3 regions of the Paenibacillus sp. RU5M genome follow, and region 3 is predicted to be linked to each of the others. Evidence: predicted binding sites of a transcription regulator. Region 3 holds the regulator's gene; each other region holds the start of a gene.

Region 1 (6,479 bases), on a different contig from region 3:
GAATCGAATCATATCTGCCTGTCCTTCAGCCTCTTCCTGCTGACGCACAAATTCTTCAGCTCGTCCACTCGCTATCCAATCACCGAGGCCAAGCACACCATCTGTCAGACGAGTGTATAACTTGGCATCTTCCCGTTTCAGTCTGATCCGCATTTTCCACGTCACGCGGAGGGAGATAGCAGGCAGCACGGCAACCAGAAATAGCATATACAACCCCATCCACAGTGCAAATCCCAGATCAACGCTGCCAAAAGCCACAACAGCTCCACCATACATCACGAGCGCGGTAACCGCCGGAAATACCGTGCGCAGGTAAATATCCTGCAATCTCTCTACATCCTCTGCGAGAGCACCAAGTACGTCTCCCGTCTGCATGCGAGAGCGCAGGAACAATGCCTGCGGCTCCAAAATTTGATACAGCTTCACGCGCTGATCCGCCAGTATACGCAAAACCGCATCATGTCCGGCCAGACGTTCGACATACCGGAATACGGCACGGAAAATCCCAAATGCACGAACACCCACGATAGGTACATATACCATCAAAATATTTTCAGGACGGAGCGCCGACTTGGAGATCAGAAACCCGGAGGTGAAGAGCAGCAGCACAGCACATAATGTAGCGCATATCCCCAGCGCAACGACTGCCACGAGTCTCCAGCCGTACTGTGCCACGTACGGAGTGATCCAGCTATTCTTTTTGCTCCCGCTCCGGGCTGTTTCTGTCTGCTCATATCCGGCTTTCATCTTACACCGCCTCCATCTGGGCCTGAATCATCTGGTAATATACGCCTTGTCGGGCCAACAATTCCTCATGTGTTCCTGTCTCTGCAACCGTGCCGCCCTCCATCACGATAATGCGATCCATATGGGGCATCCAATGCAGTCGATGTGTTGCCAAAAACACCATCTTACCCTCAAACAGCGTTAACATCGTCTGTTTCAGTTCATACTCGGTCTCCACATCCAGATGCGCAGTCGGCTCATCCAGCAGTAGGATCGGGCGCGCACTAAGCAGAGCTCTCGCCAAAGCTACCCGTTGCTCCTGTCCCCCACTGAGCTGCCTTCCCCCAGCCCCGATCGGCTCCTGCAACCCATTCGGCAAGGAGGAGGTAAGCTTATGCAGACCTGCTGCGTGAATGGCGTCAGCCACCTCCGCGTCCGAAGCTTCAGGCATATAGAACCGAACATTATCCGCTAAGCTGCCACTGAAAATAGTTGGATGCTGCGGAATCGCCGCCGTTTGTTTTCTCCAATCTTCCATCATCTCTGGAGATAAGGGCTGGCCGTTATATAAAATCTGACCTGAAGTAAGCTGCTGGAAACCCGCCAGTACATCAATCAGGGTCGATTTCCCTGCTCCGCTCGCTCCGATAATCCCTACTTTACCAAGACCAGAAACCTGAAACGTCACATCATTCAGCGAACATGGCCCGTCTTCCTGATGCCGTACCTGTACGTTAGTGAGCGCCAGTCTGCTCGCTGCCTCCCAAGAGGGTTTCGATGAGAAAGCAGCCACACCACTTCGGGCATCCACCTCACGCATTACCACCCGTATGGTGGATGGAGCCACACCGCTTAGGCCAGAAGAAAGCTCAGAAGAAGAGGATTCTCCGTTCTTTTCTGACACCCCATGCAGAACAGCACTCGTGTATGCTTCCTTTTGCTTACGTTCGGCCATTTCCCCTCGTTCAATCATCTGGCTGATCGATTCCCCGGCCTCTTTACCGTCCAGTGTAGCGTGGTAATCTGCGCCTACCATTCGTACAGGCAGGAAGTATTCCGGCGCGAGAATGAGTACGGTCAGCGCTGGTCCAAGCAGCATATGTCCTTCCGTCAGGCGCAGCCCCAATCCAACCGCCACCGAAGCCACCGACAGCATGGTGAAGAAATCAAGTGCGAAGGAGGATAGAAAAGCCATACGCAGCGTAGACATCGTAGCCTTGCGATATCGCTGACTGACCCGAACGATTGTTTCTCCATGCTTAACGCTTTGTCCCAGTGTTTTGAGTGTTTCCATTCCACGGAGCGTATCTACGAAATGGTTGGCCAGCGCTTTGTACGACTTGAACTGTCCATCGATCTTGCGTTGTGCAGCCAACCCCACCAAAATCATAAACACAATCAGGATCGGCAGCGTCAGCGTCAAAATAACCCCGGACATCATATCCAGCTTGAAGACATAGAACAGAATAACGATTGGCGTGAACCCCATCCCCAGCATTCGGGGAATAAACAGTTCAAGATAAGTCTTATACTGGGCTGTTCCTTCGCGTGCCAAGGTTACCAGGTGCCCTGTTCCTTCCGTTTTGGCAAAACGCGGCCCCAGCCGGAACCACTGCTCCACCATCTGTCTACGCAGATCGTTCCCTGTCTTCTCCGCGTACCGCGAAGCGATGAGCTGCAACCAGAACGATAGGGCATAGCGGGCGGCAAAAGCGGCCAGGTACAACAGCAGCACTGGGTACTGCTCCGTTACAGGTGAACCTTGAAACAATGCCGTAATCGCCTGTGCCAGCCATTTCGCCTGCATGATAATCGTCATTGCCTGCAACAGTACCAGCGCTGAAGCCAGCGCCAGTACCGGTCGAATGCCCGGCAGCTTCAACAGCCCCCGTCCCATATCAGTACTCCAGGTGATGCTGGTCGTTCAGACGTTTGCGGAAAATATAATAACTCCAGATCTGATAACCGAGTACAAACGGAAGCAGCGTACAAGCCACAATCGTCATCACTTTTAGCGAATATGCACCGGATGAAGCATTGTAGACCGTCAGGTCAAACGCCGAACCCATTGAACTCACCATGACCCTTGGGAACAGACCGATAAATACGGAGGCAAACGCGATTGCAATCACGGCTCCAGTCATGCCGAATGCCCAGGCTTCACGTTTCTGTCGCACGAAGTAAGCGGCCAAACCCAATGAAGCAGCCCCAAGGACAACCATAATCCAGAGAGCCCAGCCGCGTACTGCAAACACATCGGTCATGAAGTATGTCATCACAGCGTAGATCGCGAGGATCGCGGCCAGCGGCAACATCAGTTTTTTGGCCATATTCAGGGCACGTTCTCTAAGATCTCCGACGGTCCGCAATGAAGCAAACAGCAAACCGTGCACCAGACACAACAACGTAACGCTCAACCCACCTACAACCGTATACGGATTGACGATGTCCAGGAAGCCGGGACGGAGCTGCATCTGCGCATCAATAGGCAGTCCTTTCATCAAGGTAGCGAAAACAACCCCGAACAGGAATGGCAGTAGCGCACTGGAGACTACGATAATGATGTCCCATGTTTTGCGCCAGCGTTCATGTCTCATCTTGCTGCGGAATTCAAAGGCAACTCCGCGGCCGATCAAGGCCAGCAGCACCACAACTAGCGGCAGATAAAAACCGCTAAACAGCGTGGCATACCAATGCGGGAAGGCTGCAAACATTGCACCCCCTGCCGTAATCAGCCAGACCTCATTGCCATCCCAAAACGGACCGATCGAGTTGATTAGAGTACGACGTTCACGATCCGTTTTGCCAATCATTGCAGTAGACATGCCCACACCAAAATCAAAACCTTCCAGAAAGAAAAAACCAACAAACAAGACGGCAATCAGCAAAAACCACAATTCACTTAGTGACAACAGAATAACCCCCATCCACGCCGAACGGATCGGCCGATTCATCATGCTCCTCCGTCTTTTCGACTGCATATGGCCCTGCCTTGATTTCACGAACGAACAGATAGACCATCACCGCTCCCAGGATTGCATAAGTGACTGTAAACGCGATGGTGGAGAACAAAATCTGACCTGCAGACACGTTGGGTGACACCCCGGCTTCCGTCGTCATATAACCGAATACCGTCCACGGCTGCCTTCCTACCTCAGTCATAATCCATCCCGATGTATTAGCGATAAACGGCAGAGAGATGGCAAACACCATCAAGCGCATAAACCATTTGCCTGCTTCCTCCAATTTGCGGCGCATCGCCAGAAATGTACCGTATATCGCTAGCAAAATCATCAATCCGCCCGCAGCAATCATGATGCGGAAGCTCCAGAACGTCGTCCGTACCGGAGGAATGTAGTCTCCTGGACCATACGTCTGCTCATACTCCGCCTGCAATTCCTTCATGCCTTTGACACTGCCGGAGAACTTGCTATAGGACAGATAACTGAGCAACCCGGGGATTTTGATCTCGCCGGAATTTTCCTGTTTGTCCGGATCAACAAAGGCTACCACCGTCCATGGTGCCGGATCTTCCGTCGTCGTCCATGTTCCTTCACTGGCTGCCATTTTCATCGGCTGCGTCTCCACCAGATATTGCGCCTGGAAGTGACCCGAGAAGGCAACCCCCAGCGAGGAAACCAGACCAATTATGATGGCAATGTTGAACGATTTCCGGAAGATCTCCACATCCTGCTTCTTCATCAACTTATAGGCACTAATCCCGGTTACCACAAAAGCACCTGTCATTAATGCGCCAAAGATCGTATGTGGGAACTCCACTAGTAGCTGACCATTGGTGATCAGTGCAAAGAAGTCATTCATCTCGGCGCGGCCATTATTAATCTCGAAGCCAACCGGATGCTGCATGAACGAGTTGGCTGCCAGAATCCACAGCGCGGACAAGAATGTACCGATGAATACCAGCCAAATGCAGGCCAGATGCACTTTCTTGGACAAGCGATCCCATCCGAAAATCCAAAGCCCAATAAAGGTAGACTCCATAAAAAACGCCAGCAAGGCTTCAATCGCCAGTGGCGCACCGAACACATCCCCGACAAACCGGGAATACTCCGACCAGTTCATGCCGAACTGGAATTCCTGAAAGATACCCGTGACCACACCGACGGCAAAGTTAATCAGGAACAGTTTACCCCAGAATTTGGCCATCGTTTTGTAAACTTCCTTACCCTTCACTACGTACAACGTCTCCATAATCGCTACCAGCAGTACAAGACCAATGGACAGCGGTACAAAAAAGAAATGGAAAATCGTTGTGAGCGCATATTGGATACGCGATAACATGATCGGATCCATACCGTTACCCCTTCTTTCTGTTCATATCGCAGTTTTCGTATTTGGCATTGAAGCCCCTTCTTCAGTTTCTGTCAGCCAAACACGTATTGATGAACGTATTGTGCCAGATAGACTATTTTATACATGTGACAATTATCACAAACCCTGCCATGACAGCAAAAAAAAGTGACGATGGTCACACAATAGAAAAAAACAAGCCTAATGTTAGAGCTTGCCAGCTTCGTCTATTCACGGAAGATGCTCATGTTTGGGACGGAACGCCCATATGTTAGTGTCAGGCATAAAATACGCTGGGCAAAAAAGGCATTACATATTGAATCATTGGATTCATTGATATCATTCAAAGCAGCGCCAATCCGATGTTTATCAGATGGTGCTGCTTCAATCCATGAACGGACAAAAATGTAAATCAAGTGAGGTGATTCATCGATGGAAGAGCTGTCTCCGATCCCGGACCCGGAGCCTTATCAAGGGGTAGATGTAGAAGAGTCAAGTACGGCCCTGCCTGCCTTTCGTTATGTCCTTTTCCCCCGGAAGGGAGGATGGTCTGCTTTTCCCTATCCAGACATCGCTGCTCTGATGGTTGCGGAAGGGCCTGTCTACTATGTCAGTAGCCTGGAGCGCTCCGAGGAAATGCCTGCGAATATCACCGTCATCACGCTTCCCGAAGCAGAACAATTGCTGCAGGAGCCCCGTACGGTTGCTGTGGTTGCGCATCCCTACTGGCTGACCGCCACAGCCTCGCTCCATCCGGAGCTCTGTATTGTACTTCTTCCCGAGCCAGTTGGTGAAGAAGCGGAGTCTCCCCTATGGGAGAGCTGCATTTCAAGACTGGTCGGTATCGCCGATCTGGTGGGCACGACTTCAGAAACACGCTATATGAAGCTGGTATTCCAGGGCGTACGCGCCATCTGGCTGAATGGAGAGGATACCTCTCCTGCTGGTGTCATGCAAAAGGATGACCTCGAGGTCCCTCTCCGGGACTATGAACTGCTATTCCTGCATGCGCTGCGACAGACGCTCTCGGATGTTCAGGATACGGTCACCCAGCTGCAATGCAGTGTGCGGGCCGACTTCTATCGTCAGCTTCGTTCCAAAGCAGGAGCGCATGAGACGATTTCCTTTTTGCTGGCAGCCTATGAATATGTGCTAGAGGATTCCAGAGCGGCCACTTCACTCAAGGAAGCCTTCTCTCACGCGGTATTAAACGGGCGCAATGATTGTGTAAGCTCCCACTATCGATTCCTCTCCGCCATTCATGCAAGGGCCGGGGAAATCGAGAACGCGTTGCAGGTGTATGGAATCAGCGCAGGTAACGAGCAGGAACGGCACCATTATGAACAACTCTGTCGCTGGCTGGAGGCCGGGGAGGAACAGCTTGTCCGGGCAGAACTGCTGCGTCTGAATGATGATTATGGAAACGCATTACACATTTTGGA
Region 2 (6,479 bases), 230 kb from region 3:
GCGCTGCAAGGTGACAAATTGGCTCGTGAGAAAATGCATAACGCTTCGACGATTGCCGGTATGGCTTTTGCCAACGCATTCCTGGGCATTAACCACAGCTTGGCACACAAATGGGGCGGTCAGTACCACACCGCACATGGACGTACCAATGCGATTCTGATGCCGCACGTCATTCGCTACAATGCGAAAAAACCGACGAAGTTTGCATCGTTCCCGAAATATTCGCACTTTGTGGCAGATGAGCGTTATGCCGAAATTGCTCGCATTCTGGGATTGCCTGCACGTACAACAGAAGAAGGGGTTACCAGCCTCATCAATGCGATTCGCAAACTCAACAAAACATTGGGTATTGAAGAATCGTTCCAGGAAATTGGATTCGACGCCAAAGACTTTGAAGCACATGTGGATTATCTGGCAGACCGCGCATTCGAGGACCAATGTACCACAGCTAATCCAAAACTGCCGTTAGTGACTGAACTGGCTGATGTATATCGCAACGCATTCTACGGCAAGTTTGAGTAATAACTAAAGCAACAGCAGGATTCAGGCAGATAGTCAGGGTTCCCCGAAAGGGGAGCCCCGATTGCCGTCTTTCCAGTAAAAAAAGGTAAAACGTAATCTTTGCAGTTGTCTTTTTTAAAAGAGGTTACACGGAATCCGTGATGTTACTTTTTGAACCAGGTATTCACACCATAACGAAGAGGGAAGAAAAAAACTGAAGAAGCGAAGCGTTCTCTTTCAAGCACGATTTCAACCTTCTATGCTATATAGTTTGAATCATAAATGTACACGATAACGGAGAGGAGAGAAAAAACCTGAAGAAGCGATAGCGCTCGCCTTTATCCTCGGATTTCACCTTTTTAAAAGGGAATCAAAAAAATCTGGGGGTAACAGCGATCGGAAGGTTGTTCTATCCTCGGAGTGGCCAGTGTACATATCCTTTCGTTCAAATTATATTGTTCAATCGGGGAAATCGGGTTTGAACATTGATCGGAAGTTGTTCTGCCCGCGCAGTGGCTAAGTGTGAATTTGCAGGGGTTCACCATGGCACAGCACAGGTGGAGTGAGGATGGTCACAAACTTTGTGATAAAAATCACAGATGATGAAAGAACGAAGACGTATACTGAAAATGTAAGAAAAACATTCATCCGCGGTTCCGGTTCCCAAGTAGAGAGAACATGTTCCGGCTTACATGTGAAATTTGTCACATTAATCGCGGCTCTGGGCACAGATGAGACGAGTGAAGCATCCTGTCATGTGTCCGGAAATCCAAATTTGTGGAGGGATTACTATGTCGGTGATCGAAAAAGATGTCAAACAACAAACAGGCTGGAGAAACTTTACCAAAGGAACATGGACGAAATCCGTAGATGTGAATGATTTTCTGGCACGCAACTTATCACCTTACTATGGCGACGAAGCATTTCTTGCAGGCGCAACTCAGAATACGAAAGAGTTATGGGATATCGTATCTGATCTTACCAAAAAAGAGCGCGATAACGGCGGGGTACTTGATGTTGACGTAAACACGCCAGCAACGATTGTTTCTCACCAACCAGGTTATCTGGATAAATCCAAAGAACAGATTGTTGGTGTTCAAACGGATGCTCCATTCAAACGTTCCATTCAGCCATTCGGTGGAATTCGCATGATGATTGATGCTTGTGAAGCTTATGGTTTTGAAATGCCTCAAGGCGTCATTGATATATTTACGAACATCCGTAAAACACATAACCAGGGCGTATTTGATGCTTACACATCTGAAATGCGTGCAGCACGTAAAGCAGGGATTATTACCGGTCTGCCTGATGCTTACGGCCGTGGCCGGATCATCGGTGACTATCGCCGGGTAGCTCTGTATGGCGTGGACTTCCTGATTCGAAATAAAAAAGGCGAACTGAATGCACTTGAAGTCGATGTGATTGATGAAGATGTCATTCGCCTCCGTGAAGAACTGTCCGAACAGATTCGTGCATTGCAAGAGTTGAAACAACTGGGTGAAATGCATGGTTTCGATATTTCTTTGCCAGCCACAACCGCAAAAGAAGCGTTCCAATGGCTCTACTTCGGTTACCTGGCTGCGATTAAAGAGCAAAATGGTGCTGCGATGTCCCTCGGACGTGTTTCTTCTTTTCTTGATATTTACATTGAACGTGACTTGCAAGAAGGCTTGCTAACTGAAGAACAGGCTCAAGAACTGGTTGACCATTTTGTTATGAAACTGCGGATCGTCAAGTTTCTGCGTACGCCGGATTATAATGAATTGTTCAGTGGTGACCCAACATGGGTAACTGAATCCATCGGTGGCATGTCCGTAAATGGAGAAACCCGTGTTACGAAAAGCAGCTTCCGTTTCCTGCACACCCTGAACAACCTTGGTCCTGCACCTGAGCCGAACCTTACTGTACTTTGGTCCACCAAGCTTCCGGAAGCGTTCAAACAATACTGTACGAAAGTATCCATCGAAACGAGCTCCATCCAGTATGAAAATGATGATCTGATGCGTCCGATCTATGGAGACGATTATGGTATTGCTTGCTGTGTATCTGCGATGAAGATCGGGAAACAAATGCAGTTCTTCGGTGCTCGTGCCAACCTGGCAAAAGCATTGCTGTATGCAATCAACGGCGGTCGTGACGAGAAATCGGGTGCACAAGTTGGACCTGAATATCCGGCGATCACAAGCGAAGTGCTGGAGTACAATGAAGTTATGAAACGTTTCAAACCGATGATGGAATGGCTTGCCAAACTGTATATGAACTCACTCAACGTCATTCACTACATGCATGACAAATACAGCTATGAGCGTATTGAAATGGCCCTGCATGACCGCGACATCGTACGTACGATGGCTTGTGGTATTGCTGGACTCTCGGTTGCAGCAGACTCTCTGAGCGCAATCAAGTATGCGAAAGTCAAACCGATCCGCAACGAACAAGGCATCGCAATTGATTTTGAAATTGAAGGCGACTTCCCTTGTTACGGTAATAATGAAGACAGTGTCGATAGCATCGCAGTTGAACTGGTGGAAAGCTTCATGGGCATGATTCGTAAACACAAAGCGTATCGTAATGCGATCCCAACACAGTCTGTACTGACGATCACATCGAACGTAGTGTACGGCAAGAAAACAGGTACAACACCGGATGGCCGTAAAGCAGGCGAACCGTTTGCACCAGGAGCGAATCCAATGCATGGTCGGGACAAAAAAGGTGCACTGGCATCCCTTGGCTCAGTAGCCAAATTGCCGTACGAACACAGCCTTGACGGGATCTCTAACACATTCTCCATCGTGCCTAAAGCACTCGGAAAAGAGTCAGACACACGTAAATCCAATCTGGTTGCCATGATGGACGGTTATTTTGGTCAAGGGGCACACCATCTGAACGTGAACGTATTTGATCGCCAGCAGTTGATTGACGCGATGGATCACCCGGAAAACTATCCGCAGCTGACAGTACGGGTATCCGGTTACGCGGTTAACTTCATCAAACTGACACGTGAGCAACAACTCGATGTCATTAACCGGACCTTCCACGGTTCGATGTAACTTGGGCTTAACTCAACGGTTCAAAGGAATAGAACCTCTATATTAAACGCACAGCGGATGCGATAAAGAAAGGAAGAGGCAGCATGGTTAATGGACATATTCATTCACTCGAAACTTTCGGGACGGTTGACGGCCCAGGCATCCGCTTCGTGCTTTTTATGCAGGGATGTCTGCTCAAATGCCAGTATTGTCACAATCCGGATACATGGGCACTGGATGGTGGCAGGGAAATGAGCGTGGAGGAGGTATTGGCTGAAATCGAGCCATACCTGTCCTACTATCGCAGTTCCGGCGGAGGACTTACGGTATCCGGCGGAGAGCCAACATTACAGGCTCATTTTGTAGCCGAAGTTTTCAAAGAAGCAAAACGCCGCTGGGGATTGCATACTACGCTGGACAGCAACGGTTTCAATGAACCGGATCGAATTCATGATTTGTTAGATAACACGGACCTGGTTTTGTTGGATCTGAAGCACATCAATGATGAGAAACATATCAAGCTGACAGGCAAATCCAACGAGAGAACATTGCGCACCGCACAATGGTTATCGGACAATGGACGAAAAATGTGGATTCGCCACGTGTATGTGCCAGGGATTCACAATGAGGAAGAAGACTTGCTCAATCTGGGGCGGTTTATTGGAACGCTAAATGGAGTCGAGAAGTTCGAAATTCTGCCTTATCATCAGATGGGTATTTACAAATGGCAGGCACTGGGGAAAGTCTATCCGCTCGATGGAGTTCCTTCTCCAAGTGATGAGGAAGTAGAGCGGGCGTATCGTTTGATTGAACAAGGTCGTACGGAAACAGCGGGCATGACTTGCTCCATTAAGTAAACATTTATATACAGATCTTCCAACCAAGCAGTCTTTGCGAACATGTTTCGCAGGGGCTGTTTTTTTGCTGTTATCAATTGTAAATGCAAGATTATTTGTCCAGTGAAGGATTTTATCCCTCCATTGATGAATTGTCATCCTTACGATGTAAGCTACAACTTTTTATAATCAGAGTGTAAAGCCAAATGCTCAATATTTTGAGGGGGGTCATACGAATGAAAAAAGGAATGACATTACTGCTTTCATTATTGCTTATCACATCATGGACATTGGCAGGTTGTTCGAGCTCAACTAACGAACCACAACAGGGAGCAGGCAATACGCCTGCGGAGCCAAGCAAGGAACCGGTTGAGATGCTTCTCCGTCACACTCAGGTGGGTGCCGACAAACAAAAAAGGCTGGCCATTCTGCAGGACGTTGTGGCCAAAGTGGAGAGCGAAGTACCCAACCTGACCTTTACACTGGACGGAGTTGAATCCGATGTAAACCGCAAGGAGAAACTTCGTGGTGAGATGGCAGCAGGCAATCCGCCGGATATCTTCGAATTGTTCGGTAGTCCAGACTCCAAAGTATATGCTAAAGAAGGCATGTTGTTGGATCTCACGCCGATCTTGCAAGAGCTGGGCATTCAGGACCAATTTTCATCGCTTGAACCATTCACCTATGAAGGCAAAGTGTACGGACTGCCTATTGGGGGATCGGGTGAAGGATTCTTCTACAATAAAGAGTATTTTACGCAAAAAGGTTGGAAAGCGCCTTCAACAATGGCTGAGCTGGATAATATGCTCGCTGAGATCAAGGCTGATGGCAAGGTGCCACTTGCTTCTGCTTCCAAAGCAGGCTGGGTTCCACTCATGTTAACGAACCATCTGTGGTCCCGTTACGCTGGACCTGATATTACGGCGAAGTTTGCTACAGGCGAAGCCAAGTGGACTGATCCAGGCGTTGTCGCAGGATTCGCGAAGCATAAGGAATGGGTGGATAAAGGTTACTTCAAAAAAGGCGAGCTTGGTTATGAATATGCTGAATATACAACTCAATTTACGAGCGGTGAAGCGATTCTGATGTATGACGGAACGTGGAAATCGTCTGTATTCAAGGAAGGACAGAGCGGGGAGTCGCTCATTGGCAAAGTTGGTTTCTTCAATATGCCTCCGGTAGAGAACGGTGTAGGAGATCAGACAGCCCTGATGCGTGACGTCAATAATGGATACGGTTTCTCTGCAGCGGCTGCGGATGACCCGCAGAAGTTGGCGGCTGTTAAAGCCTTTATCAAAAACTTCTACAACGAAGATATGCAAGTACGTGGGCTCGTAGAAGACGGTGTGTTACCAGCGATGAAACTGGATGAAAAAGTGCTGACTGACAGCATCACCGACGATTTAATGAAAGAAATCGTAGCTGTTCTGAATGCATCGCAGACTTCTTTCCCGGCGTTTGATGCACTCGTTCAAGCTGATGTTACGACAGAGATCGGCAACCTGCAAATTCAGAAGCTGGTTGGTGGACAGACTACGCCAGAGAAAATGGCCGAAGAATTGCAAAAGGTTCAGGAAGAGGCTAATGCTTCAGTAGAATAAGCGATCTATCAAGCAAAGAAACGTACCTGCTAACACCATGCTGGTTTACCCCGGTTGGAACACTGCCGGGGTAAAACCCTTGGTCCTATCTAAAGAATTACACTGCTGAGGAATCTGCTCTATATATGAGCATAAGAAGTTGAAGTCACTGAAGGAGGTAGATCATGAATACTTCACTCCGCAGCCCGCTGATCTATACGTTGTTTGTGTTGCCGGCACTGATCTTGTTTATCATGTTTTTCCTGTATCCTATCGGCAGTTCACTCTATTACAGTCTGACCAGTTGGAACGGTGTATCCGCAGAGCCGCGTTTTGTGGGACTGTCCAACTATGCAAAAGCATTGACAGATGAACGTTTTTGGATTTCAACTCGCAATAACGGTTTCTTTATCGCATTTTCTGTTTTGATCCAGGTGCCTCTCATTGTGCTGTTTTCCCTGCTCATTGCGAATGTAAAGAAATTGAAGGGATTGTACAAAACAGCCGTCTTTTTGCCGTCCATTATGTCAACG
Region 3 (6,479 bases):
CAAGCAATCGTTTGGTCTGTTCCATCAGGTCTTGCAGGATCAATTTGTTCTCCCGCATCAATTCTTCTGTAGTTACCATATCCATGTTAACAATACCCAACGTCGTGAGCCCGGAAGCCATCATCGTCTGTACTACATTCGTTGCTTGTTCAAAGTCATTGCGAGATCCTGTACTGCGTCCACCGTAATACATTTCCTCCGCTGCTGCACCTCCGAGGGCAATCATGATTTGCTCTTCAAGAAAACGCTTCGTGTACAGAAATTGCTCTTGTTGCGGGTTATGACGTACATAACCCAAGGCCTGTCCACGAGGGCTAAGTGCAACCTGACTTACACTGCCAGGACGAACCAGTTCAGCCATGATGGCATGTCCCAACTCATGAATAGCCACTCTTTTCTTCTCTTCCACGCTGGATTCGCGGTCTGTCTTCTCACCCATCATTACTTTATCAATCGCAAGGGACAGATGACGCTGTTCAATGTTGAGCAGCCCGTCTCTCATCGCGTAAATTGCAGCTTCGTTCATCACGCTTTCCAGCTGTGCTCCAGAGAAACCATAGGATTCTTCTGCTGTCTTATCAAGGCTGACCCCTTCCAAAAGAGGTTTATTAACTGCATGCAGCTCCAGTATGTGTTTTCTGCCTTTCTTATCCGGCAAGTCTACCTGAATATGACGGTCAAAACGACCTGGACGCGTCAGTGCGCTATCCAGCATTTCTTTTCGGTTCGTAGCGGCGATCACGAGTATACGTGGTGTTTCGGAAGAGTATATGCCATCCATTTCCGTCAACAGCTGATTCAGCGTCTGATCATATTCACGCTGTTGTCCACCTTCGCGTTTTCCACCGATCACATCAATTTCATCAATAAATATAATGGCATTTTCCTTATTTTCTTTAGCGGCGCGAGTTCTTGCATCACGGAACAAATCACGTATTCTGCCTGCACCTACACCAACATACATCTCAACAAACTCACTGCCTGAAGCAGCTACAAAAACAGAGTCGGTATAATGAGCAGCAGCTTTGGCCATCAAGGTTTTACCTGTTCCTGGAGGGCCAGTAAGCAGTATACCTTTCAAAGGACGAATACCAAACTTCTGAATTTCTTCATGTCGAATGAGAAAATCAAGCGCTTCCCGCAGTTCCTGCTTGGCACTCTCCTGACCACCGATTTCTTCAAAAGTCAGCTTGGAAGGGCCTTTTTTCTTGCGTTTACGTTCCTGACCTGCCCCCACCGTAATCCCACCCCGCATTTGCATCATGAGCAGCAGAGCTCCCACAAGCATTACAGCGATCAGAATGGGAATCATGTTTACACCGATAAAAGCGAGAAAGATAATTAATACGGGTACAAATCCAATGGCAATTTCTTTCGTCCATTTAGGCATTAGGCCACACTCCTATCTGACCGGGCACACGCGGCAGAATAATAAACTTACTGGCATCTCCATCTCTGAGACTGACATATACATTATTGTCATCCATGGCTGTATTTACCTTGATCCCATTTGTAGCCATTTTAGACAAGGTCGGTGTAATTTCGGTGTATTGCTTGTTCTCCATCGCTTGTGCTACGGTAAACATCGCGCTTCCCCACCAGCTCTCTAATGCTTCGTTGGAATGATCCACGACATCCAGCTTCAACGAACGAGTGCCAATCAAGGTTTGTCCTTCTTTGTGAATATATTGTACCAACCTGCCCAGATCAACATCCGGCTGCAGATCGAGTTTCAACTGTACATCATTGCGGTTAATAGTTAATTGAACATCATTGACTCCATCGTACTGGGTAACCATCTTTTCAATTGGGCTTTGCACAGCCACATGACGATACACAAACCAACCTCCAAACAACACAACGGCTGAAATGACGGCAGTCAGAGCAATAGGCAATACTTTTATCTTCAAGTGAGTTACCCCTCCTAAATTTTGGCCCATCCTATAACTTGTAGGCAAGAATATGAATATGTGTACGTAATGTCCTGTGATGTGCCTAACAGGATTTATTTGTGTATGATGTATCCTTGAATACATATTTGAGTATATCACATCGTATATACAATATCTAAGGCGAAAATATGAATAAATTATTAATTTTAACTATTCAAATCCAAAATGATCAACAAAGTACGTCAAAGAACCGGTCCAGTCGGGTTTCCGTCTGCCGGTTCTTTAATGTATTTTTTGGACGATAGTATTTATGCTAATTCTAGCTATTCGGGATCGTATAGACCAGATCCACCTGTTCCCCGTTACTGAAGCGGTAAAACCGATAATAGTTGTGAGTATCATCGTTGTAATACACTTGCCATACATAGATTCCATTCACAACGCCTGGCATGATTCGTTTGATCTCCCCACCGGGAACTTCAGAGCTGAACCGATTTCGAATCTGAGCTTCATTCATGCCGTTCTTTAACAGTTCACCGTGTACTGCATTGGTTCCCGTCACGGGTTTGTTATTCTCATCAAACTTGATCCACACCATGACATCCTGGTTATCCTTATTTTTGCCGATCAGGGTCCAGTATATGTTGTCTCCGCCGTCTTTCTGCCCCCAGACATACTTACGCAGCTCTTCGTGGGACGTAATCCCCAGCTGTTCCTGGGCCGCCTGTATGGCCAACGCCTCTTCCTTGCGCTGATCCTGGGTAACATAGACATAATAACGCTGAAGTCCAAACAGAATCAGAACCAGGAGCAGCAGCGAAATCCATATCCACTTCTTTTTTTTCTTCAAAAGCCGAACTTCCTTTCCCTATGACGATGCTGTCCTTGTAATTAACGGGCAAGCAAACTGTCAAATGCCAGCTGAGACTCACGCAGAATGCGCTCTTCATCCATCGTAAGACATTCGCCATGTTTAACCACTTGTTTACCATCCACCCACACATGCTCCACATCTTTGGCCGATGCCGAGTAGACCGTATGGGAAATCAGATCCGTATGCGGATAGAAATGGGCCTGTTCGATGTTCAACGCGATGAAGTCAGCCTTCATGCCAACTTGCAGAGCGCCTGTATTGTTCAGAAATATGGATTTAGCACCATACGAAGTTCCAAGCAGAAGCGCTTCCCCTGCCGGCACTGCAGTAGGGTCACCGGACACACCTTTGTGAATCAACGCAGCCAATCTCATCTCTTCAAACATATCCAGGTTATTGTTACTTGCTGGTCCGTCTGTTCCCAGAGACACAGTCACGCCTGCTTTCAACAGATCAGGTACACGTGCAACACCCGAAGCCAATTTCAGGTTACTGCCTGGATTGTGGGAAACTGCTACATCATGCTTTGCGAGAATCTCGATCTCTTCATCATTCAGATGTACCGCATGTGCAACCAGAGATGGACGGGAGAAAAATCCTAGCTTCTCCAGATGTGCGACCGGACGCAGTCCGTAATCAGCCACGTTCTGTTCCACTTCTCGAATCGTTTCAGACATATGCGTATGCAAAGGCAGATTCAGATCATGAGCAACCTGTACCAGCTTCTCTATGTAATCCGGAGGGCAAGTGTAAGGGGCGTGTGGAGAGATTACGGTTGTAATTCTTCCGTCTGCTTGTCCATTCCATTGACGGGCAAATGCTGCGGACTCTTCGAGCTTGCGAAGTTGTTCTTCTTCTGAGCAAAGTCCGATTACCCCACGTGCCAGAGCAGCCCGAACGCCAGATTGTTCCACCACTTTCGCAACCTGATCCATATGATCATACATATCTAGGAAAGCTGTTGTTCCACCCTTCAACATTTCAAGCACGGAAAGTGATGTGCCCCAATATACGTCTTCAGACGTCATTTTGGCTTCCATTGGCCACATTTTCTCCTGCAACCATACTTGTAACGCCAGATCGTCTCCATGGCCTCTGAGGAGCGACATGGCCGCGTGACCATGCGTATTGATCAGACCCGGCAAGAAGAACAGTCCTTTTCCGTCCACCTTTGTCAGGCTTTCGTCTCCTTCCGGCAATGTCTCACCAATATGCACAATCTTGTCATTCTCAACAACCATAAAACCTTGAACCACGTTCCAATTCGTACCTTCACTCACGGCAAATTTGCCGTTGTGAATTACCCATCTATTTGTCGTCATCTTCCTCGTCGTCCTTTCCATTCTCCAAGTAATAAGCCAGGCTAAGTAGATCCGTCGTAAAATCAGCATGATGAATGCGAATATGCGGCGGGGTCTTCAGGATCGTTGGCGCAAAGTTCAGAATCGCTTCAATTCCTGACTCAATCAGCTGATCTGCAACATTTTGGGCTTCCGTATCCGGAACCGTGATAATACCTATACGAATGTTATCTTTTTTGACCGAATCCGTTAATTCATTCATCGGTTGTACCGTCAAACTGTTGATTTGACTCCCAATTTTCGGACCGTAGGCATCAAATACAGCGACGATCTTCATGTTGTCTTTGAGATAGGCATTGTAATTGGACAAGGCATGTCCCAAATTACCTGCTCCGACAAGAGCTACATTGATCTGCTGGTCTATTTTTAAAATATGGCGGATTTTCTCAATGAGATATGAAACGTCATATCCAATCCCTTTACGACCAAAGTCACCAAAGTAAGCCAAGTCTTTACGAATCTGGGCAGGATTCAAATCCAGCCTCAGTCCAAGTTCTTGTGAAGAGACCGTATTGACTTCGCGCTGATGCAGTTCATTCAAATAACGCAAGTAAACAGGCAATCTACGCACCACGGCTTCCGAAATTTTATCTGATTTCATTCATTGCTCCCCCTTACCAAGGCCACGATAGATAGATGAAAAGATGAGCACCCTGTCTAAAACGATGCAAAATGATTACTGAATTAAACAGGATGCTCCTTGTTATATAATGGATAATTGCTTTAATCGCTTTACTCGCATATCCATGAAACGAATACATGATATTAATCAATTTTACCGCCAATCACTGGCGTCTTGCAATAATGGAAGCTACAGAGCGTATCTGTTATTGTTGCTCTTCGGTTGGTCTCTCGAGCCATTCCGAAATGCGTGGAACCATCTGCTCTGTAAGCATGTGCTCCATTTTGGGACCAGGTAATGAATATAAAAAGTACTTGCCATAATACGCTTCAATAACGCGTGTATCGTATACAATCACAATGCCTCTGTCTTTGCCTGTACGAACCAGTCTGCCAAATCCCTGTTTGAAACGGATGACGGCTTGTGGCACGGATAGCTTCATAAACGGGTTTTTCTTTTGCTGCTGCAAAAGCTCGCTCTTCGCTTCCACTAACGGATGATTCGGTGGCTGGAACGGCAGTCTGACAATTGCAAGGCAGGTCAGAGCCTCTCCCGGAATGTCCACGCCTTCCCAAAAGCTGCTTGTGCCAAGTAGCACCGTTGCTTTAGCATCTTGGAACCGACGTGTAAGCTTGGAACGGCTGCCGCTGTCCACCCCTTGCCCAAGCAAAGAGATATCGTTGCCTGACAAAGCCTCCTTAAGCGGGTCATAGACCTGTCGCAGCATGCGGTAGGAGGTGAATAACACCATCATGCGTCCACGAGTCGCAATAGCCGTTTCCGCGAGCGAGTGCACGAGCATATCCACAAAGTGTGCATCGCCTACACTGCCCTTCACGCTTGGGAAATCACGCGGAATGACAAGCAGCGCTTGTTCTCGATAATTGAACGGTGAAGGTAGCATCGACGTTAACAGACGGTTATTGTCGGCAGCTTCCTGCAAACCCAGCTGTTCGATCATGAATTGAAATGACTTGTCAACGGAGAGCGTAGCCGATGTAAGCACAACGCTTTTCTTTTTATCAAAGAACATATCCTTCAATTGTGCACTGACATCGACAGGAACAGCATAGAGTTGCAGTGATTTACTGCGGAACTGGCCGCTGGCCTCCATCCAGTACACGGTATTGGCATCATCCATCCGCATGAAGAAACGCAGATTATCCTTAATCGTTGCCAAATCCTTGAGCAGACCTGAGATATCCGTAATCAGACTATCGGACTGATAATCGTCCTGATCTTCTTTCACTTCAAGCAGCAGCTTGTCGCCTTTACGAATCAAATCGCCTAGGGTGACATAAATTTGGTTTTCAGCGTCCTGCAATTCCTGCCATTTGGCTGGTTTTTGTGAAGACTTCAGTCTAAGTGAGAATTGTCCTGTCTCGCCTGGAGAAGCATCGCTGCGTTCAGGCAGCAGTCCGAACAATGCATCGCTTAGTCGATCCCACATCTCTTTAACTTCGACAGCAAGCGGGAACATCTGATCAATCATGGAGCCCCACTGTACCGAATTTTCATGACCCGACAATTGAGAACGCAGCATAGGCAGTTGGCCATTTCGGCTATCTTTAAACAGTCGGGTCAGTGTATGAACCAACGTGAAATATTTCATATGAAGACCAAGGTGCTTACCTGCTACGTCCTCCAGATGATGTGCTTCATCGATGACGAGACTTTCGTAGGCTGGCAGCAGCTGATGTGCTGCTTTGACATCCGTAAACAATTTCGAA

Evidence for each region. Region 3 encodes Rex, which represses fermentation and respiration genes when NADH is low (regulators of the CRP and FNR family bind a similar motif). Its sites were predicted from a motif close to TTGTGAAATATTTCACAA; they were not measured.
Region 1: CRO25_RS14510 (cytochrome ubiquinol oxidase subunit I) is a predicted target of Rex. The motif match lies at 5,164-5,181, and genes of this name have one in related genera.
Region 2: pflB (formate C-acetyltransferase) is a predicted target of Rex. The motif match lies at 1,194-1,211, and genes of this name have one in related genera.

Annotation. Positions count from the first base shown of each region.
Region 1 covers NZ_OBQM01000004.1:127,936-134,414, reverse strand. The annotation lists gene cydC (thiol reductant ABC exporter subunit CydC) at 1-747, opposite strand, end outside; gene cydD (thiol reductant ABC exporter subunit CydD) at 749-2,623, opposite strand; gene cydB (cytochrome d ubiquinol oxidase subunit II) at 2,625-3,641, opposite strand; gene CRO25_RS14510 (cytochrome ubiquinol oxidase subunit I) at 3,625-5,040, opposite strand; gene CRO25_RS14505 (hypothetical protein) at 5,470-6,479, shown strand, end outside.
Region 2 covers NZ_OBQM01000001.1:225,262-231,740, forward strand. The annotation lists gene adhE (bifunctional acetaldehyde-CoA/alcohol dehydrogenase) at 1-522, shown strand, start outside; gene pflB (formate C-acetyltransferase) at 1,293-3,551, shown strand; gene pflA (pyruvate formate-lyase-activating protein) at 3,635-4,387, shown strand; gene CRO25_RS01155 (extracellular solute-binding protein) at 4,603-5,967, shown strand; gene CRO25_RS01160 (carbohydrate ABC transporter permease) at 6,132-6,479, shown strand, end outside.
Region 3 covers NZ_OBQM01000001.1:451,552-458,030, reverse strand. The annotation lists gene CRO25_RS02270 (AAA family ATPase) at 1-1,390, opposite strand, end outside; gene CRO25_RS02265 (hypothetical protein) at 1,383-1,910, opposite strand; gene CRO25_RS02260 (DUF5590 domain-containing protein) at 2,212-2,742, opposite strand; gene CRO25_RS02255 (amidohydrolase) at 2,784-4,088, opposite strand; gene CRO25_RS02250 (redox-sensing transcriptional repressor Rex) at 4,075-4,728, opposite strand; gene dinG (ATP-dependent DNA helicase DinG) at 4,955-6,479, opposite strand, start outside.